One region of the Paenibacillus sp. J22P90 genome, then DNA from elsewhere that is predicted to be linked to it. Evidence: a T-box and tRNA genes for the amino acid it is inferred to sense, from the RefSeq annotation. Region 1 holds a T-box; the other holds one or more tRNA genes.
What was found. The T-box of region 1 lies ahead of leuS (leucine--tRNA ligase). A T-box ahead of a tRNA ligase gene usually reads a tRNA of that ligase, here a tRNA-Leu.

Region 1 (3,418 bases):
AAGTTACTTTGCCGCGCCCTTTGCCATTTTGCTCCAACCAAGCGATCATATGACTGATGCCTTGCTCGATGTTCAATCCATCGATTGGACCGGAATTCACATGCTTGCCATCGCCAGCATAAGCTTCCTTCTGAACATCTCCGCCTTGAACAACTTCAATGATTGGCAAATCGAACTGTTTAGCAAACTCCCAGTCGCGTTGATCGTGACCTGGAACCGCCATAATTGCCCCCGTACCGTAACCGCCAAGTACGTAATCAGCAATCCAAATTGGCACTTTCGTGTCATTCACTGGATTGATCGCATAAGCCCCTGTGAACACACCGGATTTGTCTTTCGCCAAATCTGTACGCTCCAAATCACTTTTGCGCGAAGCTTTCTCTTGATATTCTTTAATCGCAGCTGCTTGTGGTTCTGTTGTGATCTGCCCTACTAGCTCATGCTCAGGCGCTAATACGCAATATGTCGCACCGAACAGCGTATCTGGACGAGTCGTGAACACCGTTAGGCTTTTCTCAGCATGACCTTCAATCGCAAATTGAACTTCAGCTCCTGTGGATTTTCCAATCCAGTTGCGCTGCATATCCTTGATGCTCTCAGACCAATCAAGCTCCTCAAGATCCTCAAGCAAACGCTCCGCATACTCCGTAATTTTCAAAATCCACTGACGCATCGGTTTACGAATAACCGGGTGGTTACCACGCTCACTCAAGCCGTCAATAACTTCCTCATTCGCAAGCACTGTACCTAGCGCCGGACACCAGTTAACTGGCACTTCATCGACGTAAGCAAGCCCTTTATTGTACAACTGGATAAAAATCCATTGTGTCCATTTGTAGTACTCCGGATCCGTCGTGCTGATCTCACGATCCCAATCGTAGGAAAAACCAAGCGACTTAATTTGGCGGCGGAACGTATCGATATTTTTCTTCGTAAATTCGCGCGGGTCATTCCCTGTATCTAGGGCGTACTGCTCTGCTGGAAGTCCAAACGCGTCCCAACCCATTGGATGAAGAACGTTAAAGCCTCTCATCCGTTTGAAACGGGAAACGATATCTGTTGCTGTGTAGCCTTCCGGATGCCCTACGTGCAAACCTGCGCCGGATGGGTATGGGAACATATCCAAAGCATAGAATTTCGGCTTATCCGAATTTTCCAAGACTTTAAAAGTTTTCTTTGCATCCCAATATGCTTGCCATTTAGGTTCAATCGCTTGCGGATTATAGCCTTGTTGCTCTTTGGTTTCTTTCAATTCCTGTGTCATGATTTATTTCCTCCTTCAAGTTGCTCTATGCTCATGTATGTTTATACGCACAAAAAAACCTCACATCGCTAGCGGATATCGCTAGGGACGAGAGGTATAATTCCCGTGGTACCACCCTAGTTAACACAAGGCGTTCTTCACCTGTGTTCACTCTGCCCCTTAACGCGGGTGAGACGATCCAGCTAGCGCCCTGATCCAGGATCAGGCGGTTCACCTTCTAGCTCCGAGGCGAGTTCTCAAGACACACATCTGCCGGCTCACACCCTAGCTCCGACTCTCTGAGAGATGCTGTACAAGGTACTATTCCTCATCTAAGCTTTCCATACAACTGATTAGCTTTGATTATATGTAAAATAATGCCGCACTGTCAAGCGAGTGATAATCACGATGTCAGAATTATTTTTTCGCTATAAAAAAAGCTCGCTCTGTCGTCGAAGTTGGCTTCTCCCACGTAAAGTCAGCCGCTTGATGTACCTCACGAAATCCTACCTCAATCAGCATCTGTTCCAGCCACTGCAAGGGATAGGCTCTTTGTTCATGCGTTTCATCAATGCGGCGGAAAGTATCGCTTGTGCCGCTGTCTTTGACGAAAATCGTTAAATCATGTTCAATCTGAACGCGTTCTTCATCTAACTCACTTGTCCAAATGTACGCAACGTCATCTTCATTTAGAAAAAAAGGTTGAGACTCCGCATAAGTAAACAACTGTTCTGGCGTATGTACATCAAAGAGGAATAACCCGCCTGGCTTAAGTCCCGCCCATGTCTGGCGGAAAGTGTCCACAATGTCCTCTTCTTCTAGTAAATAGTTGAGACTGTCGCAAAATGAAATGGCAACGTCGACTTCCTCGCCAAGCTCCCATTCCCGTATATCCTGCCAAATCCAACGAATGGTGCCGCCGCGAAGCTGACTTGGCAGCTCACTATGCTTCTGCTCAGCAACGGCCAGCATATCCTCGGACAGATCGATGCCCGTCACCTGCAAGCCTTCACCTGCTAACGGAATGGACAAATTGCCTGTTCCACAGCCTAAATCAACAAGCGTGCTTGGCTTTACGTCAAAGCGTTCAAAGCTTTCCTTTACGAACCGCAGCCAGTCTGCATAAGGCATGCTGTTCATCAAACGATCGTACGTATAGGCGAACTTTTCGTAACTCATCTCAGCCTTGCGTCTCCTCTTGTTTCAGATAGGTCCAATCTGCTTCTTGATAGATGAGCCCATCTTTCATTAGCTTTCCTAAGGCACGTTTGAAGGCTGCCTTGCTTAAGCCGAATTTATCCTTAATGATATCTGCCTGCGTTTTATCCGAAAATGGCATGGCGTTCCCCGGACGTCCTCGGAGCACCTCTAGAATGCGCTCTGAATCTTCATCGCGTCCTTTTTCCTTTGGAAGCCTCATCGATAAATTAACTCGTCCATCTTCTTCACGTACAAAAGCAATCCGAACATCAACAAGTTCACCTACACGCAGTAAGCGTGTACGCTCTTGCGGAATGATGAGTCCAATAATGCCAAATCCAAGGACACCCGCTTCACAAATCACGAAAGTACCCATTTGAAGTGGGCGATACACACGTGCTTTAACCCATTTATTTGTCCAACTTGACGGTGCACGAACGCATAATGGAGCCAAGTCATCCTCCAGCGCCAGCTTCGCAATTAATCGGCCTTGTCGATCATGCGCAAGCGTTGCGAACACTTTGTCACCAACTTGTGGACGAAGCTCTTCAAGCTCAGGTACATGTCGGTAAGGTAGGAGTAAATGTCGTCCCAGACCCATTTCCAAGAAATAACCAAAACGCGGATGAATATCAACAACCTCAAGTAGACCCACTTGACCCATGGTCAGCAGCGGTTTCCTCATGGTCGCCATCATCCGATCCAATGTATCGTGGAATAAGAACACTTCCACTTGGTCTCCCGGGCTAATTCGATTGCCTACAATTTCCGCATACGGCAGCAGAAAATCCTGAGTACCATCGCTCAGGAAAAAGCCATTAGGTGGAACTTCCCTTGCTACCTCAAGGGTAACAAGGGATCCTGCTTCCATTCTCATACGCGCTCCACAACTTTGGCATCGGACCAAAGTCTTTCGATATTGTAATATTCGCGATCATCGCGATGGAACACGTGGAGCACGACGTCTCCTAGATC
Region 2 (3,418 bases), on a different contig from region 1:
AATACAAGAGAGGCCGGTTTTCTACTGTATACAGGCGCCGATGTCGTTGGCATTTATATTTTCCTTCAGTTCCTGGAGAAAATCCCGAAGCATATGGACGAGAGCGCGAAGATTGACGGAGCGTCCTACTTCCGCATTTACTGGTCAGTCATTCTGCCTCAGATGATGCCCGGCATCGCGACGGTCATTATTCTGAAGACGATTTCTATTTATAACGACTTCCTGAATCCGTATTTGTTTATGCCGAAGACCTCTCTGCGGACGGTCACCGTTGCTCTTAACTCCTTTTCCAGCGAAAATGCGACTGATTGGCCTGTGATGTCAGCTGCCATTGTAACGGTCCTCATTCCCACTCTGCTGCTCTATCTCTTCCTGCAGCGGTTCATTATTTCCGGCGTATCCGATGGATCGATGAAAGGTTAAAGGCCCGCAGTCAGGAGAAGGCTGCCAAGTCACAAAGTTCCATGCGATGGCTCCCTTCTCTGTTTCCCGGAATTGCAACGGTTTCAAACCTTATTATAGTGGAGGAATTCAGATGAAAGAGGAAAAAACGAAAATGAAATTCAAAGAGGTTATCCCAGAAAAAAATGTTATTACGGCAGAAATTGAAGCCATTATTCATAAAATTGATACCAATATACATACATTTCAAAACAAGTTTCCTCATAAAACAGCCACTGGAAATTATTCGGATTTACTCAATTTAGACGGAAATTGGACTGGTTCTTTTTGGACAGGGATGGTACTACTTGCCTATGTGTATACAGAGGATAAGAAATACATTGATTATCTATTAAATTATATGCCTGTATTCCGTCAAAGACTTGAAACCGGCTATAAAGACCATGATCTGGGCTTTTTGTATCAGCTATATGCTACTGCACTGTATAAGCTCACAGGAAACGAAGAGGCCAAGGTAATGGCCGTTGAAGCCGGGGAGGAGCTTCTAAAAAGATATAATCCCTTAGGGAAATTCATACGCGCATGGGGAAGATTGGAGGAGGATGATCGTAAGGGAAAGCTCATCATGGATTGTATGATGAATCTACCTCTACTCTACTGTGCTTCGGAAATATCAGGGCAAGATAAATTTCTCAAGGCTGCAGAAGGACATGCAGCTACCACCTATCAATATTGTATACGCCAGGATTATTCAACATACCATACCTATGATTTCAATCCCAATACCGGTGAACCAATCGCTGGTTTTAATGAAGGAGGCTACGCGGACGAGTCAGCTTGGTCAAGAGGTCAGGCCTGGGGAATCTACGGTTTTGCCCTTTCCTATGAGCATACTGGCTTAGGTAAGTACTTAACAGCTGCAGAAAACCTTGCCGATTATTACCTGGCCAACTTGCCGCAAGATTTAATCCCTTATTGGGATTTCAAGCTTCCCGACTTTACGGATGCAGTGAAGGATGCTTCAGCCGCAGCTATCGCTGCTGCCGGAATGCTTGATATAGCAACCTTGGAGCCTGAAGCCGAAAAAGCCCGATTCTATGAAACTTCTGCATACAAAATTCTGGAATCCTTGAGAACCAACTATTCAAAAGCTATGGATCCATCGGTAGAGGGGATTTTGCAAAATTGCTATGTAAGAGATCCCAAATTAGGGGTCATGAACAGCTATACAATATGGGGAGACTATTATTATCTGGAACTTCTTATGAAAACAGTAGGCATTAACCCTAAATTGTGGACTTTAAAGTAATGCAGGCGACTTGACTCTGACCTCTACCGAGCACTCACCTCAGCGATTAAATATTTAGTCAACAGTTCGTCAACAAGAAGTATTATGAAGCTGTACTAACGAATTCTTTCCATCTAAAAAAACAAAAGAACCCTTGAGAATCAAGGGTTCTTCCTTGTGAAACTGGGATGCGGTCGGAGGGATTTGAACCCTCACGCCTTGTGAGCGCCACCCCCTCAAGATGGTGTGTCTGCCGTTCCACCACGACCGCGAGAGAGAAAAACAATGACCCGTAGGGGACTCGAACCCCTGTTACCTCCGTGAAAGGGAGGTGTCTTAACCACTTGACCAACGGGCCATAACATCGTCATTGAACATTTCAGCCCGTTAGGACGACAAGTGTTATTATAAAGGATTCTGCTTACTTTGACAAGTCTAATTCATGAAAACAAAAGCTAGCTAGCAAGGAGTCCCCTGTTCCCGTTACGAATACCATGAGAACTCCCCTTGGTGACCTTCTATTTGATTTTGAAATAGGACACAGATTCGTTCAAGGTATGTACGACCGACTTCAGCTGCTCCGAAGCAGCAGCGATGTTCTGCATCATAGCCAACTGCTCCTCCGTTGCCGCAGCCACGGTTTGAGATCTCGTAAGGATGTGGGATGAGCTTGCCGCTGACTGGTCCATCGTTGCCGAAATTTCTTCCGAGCTAGCCGACATTTGCTGTGTAATTGCGGAAGTCTCGTGAATTTGTGTAACGATGTGCGTCACGGATTGCATGATCGTCTTGAAGCTTTGATTCACTTCCAGCATCATTTGTGAGCCTGCACTCGCCTCTTGCTTCGTCGCATTCATCGAGTCAGATACACTTGCAATCTCAACTCTCGTCTCGTGAATGAGCTGATTGATGCCGTCAGCGGATTCAATAGATTGTGAAGCTAATTTGCGAATTTCTTGGGCAACAACATTAAACCCTTTGCCATGCTCCCCCGCTCTAGCCGCCTCAATCGAAGCGTTAAGCGATAGCAGGTTCGTCTGGTTAGCGAAGCTCGTGATGCTCGCTGCAATCTGCCCGATCTCATCTGATTTACGTGTTAACGACTGCACCGTCATCGATAACTGCTCGACCGAGCTAAGCATATTCACAATTTGATGCTGAAGCTTCGATAGCAGCTCATTCCCGAGTGTTGCGTGCTGGGAGGTCAGCGAGGAGTGATCCGCCATGACACTTGAGTTCTCTGCGACGCGTTGAATGCCAATCGCCATCTCCTCGATAGCTCGGCTCGTCTCTTCACTGCTTCTCGCCTGCACTTCGACTTCTTGTGTCATCTCTTGAATATTCGTAGCCACATGCTCAGCAGCATGAGCAGACTCTTTGGAGCTGTCCGAAAGCTCCACGGAAGCATCGTGCACGAATTGCGTATTATGCGCGATCGTGCCGATTAATCCCTTCATTTTCGCAACCATATCATCGACCGATGCTGAAATCTGACCTAACTCATCATGGGAGTAAGTCGTCAGTGGATCGTGACGCAAATCCCCTGCAGAAACTTTACTCGTGATCGTCAAAATCCTATGAACCATCAGCATGATTCTCCGGATCACAAACACGCCAGCTCCTGCCAAAAGGAGGATAACAACCACAACGCCAATATAGACCCCTTGTGCTGATTTACTATTTTGCTCCTCGATAGAAACAATGCTCTGGTGGGCATAAGCGTCTAGA

Region 2: it has a tRNA-Leu gene. The T-box ahead of leuS (leucine--tRNA ligase) is inferred to sense a tRNA for this amino acid. The anticodon was not compared.

What each region holds. Positions count from the first base shown of each region.
Region 1 is NZ_JCAUAY010000005.1:10,171-13,588, reverse strand. It holds gene leuS (leucine--tRNA ligase) at 1-1,264, opposite strand, end outside; T-box leader at 1,345-1,587, opposite strand; gene AC58UX_RS17395 (class I SAM-dependent DNA methyltransferase) at 1,661-2,422, opposite strand; gene AC58UX_RS17390 (CvfB family protein) at 2,424-3,320, opposite strand; gene rsfS (ribosome silencing factor) at 3,317-3,418, opposite strand, start outside.
Region 2 is NZ_JCAUAY010000003.1:184,205-187,622, forward strand. It holds gene AC58UX_RS11155 (carbohydrate ABC transporter permease) at 1-423, shown strand, start outside; gene AC58UX_RS11160 (glycoside hydrolase family 88 protein) at 536-1,711, shown strand; tRNA gene AC58UX_RS11165 (tRNA-Leu) at 1,880-1,961, opposite strand; tRNA gene AC58UX_RS11170 (tRNA-Glu) at 1,977-2,048, opposite strand; gene AC58UX_RS11175 (methyl-accepting chemotaxis protein) at 2,209-3,418, opposite strand, start outside.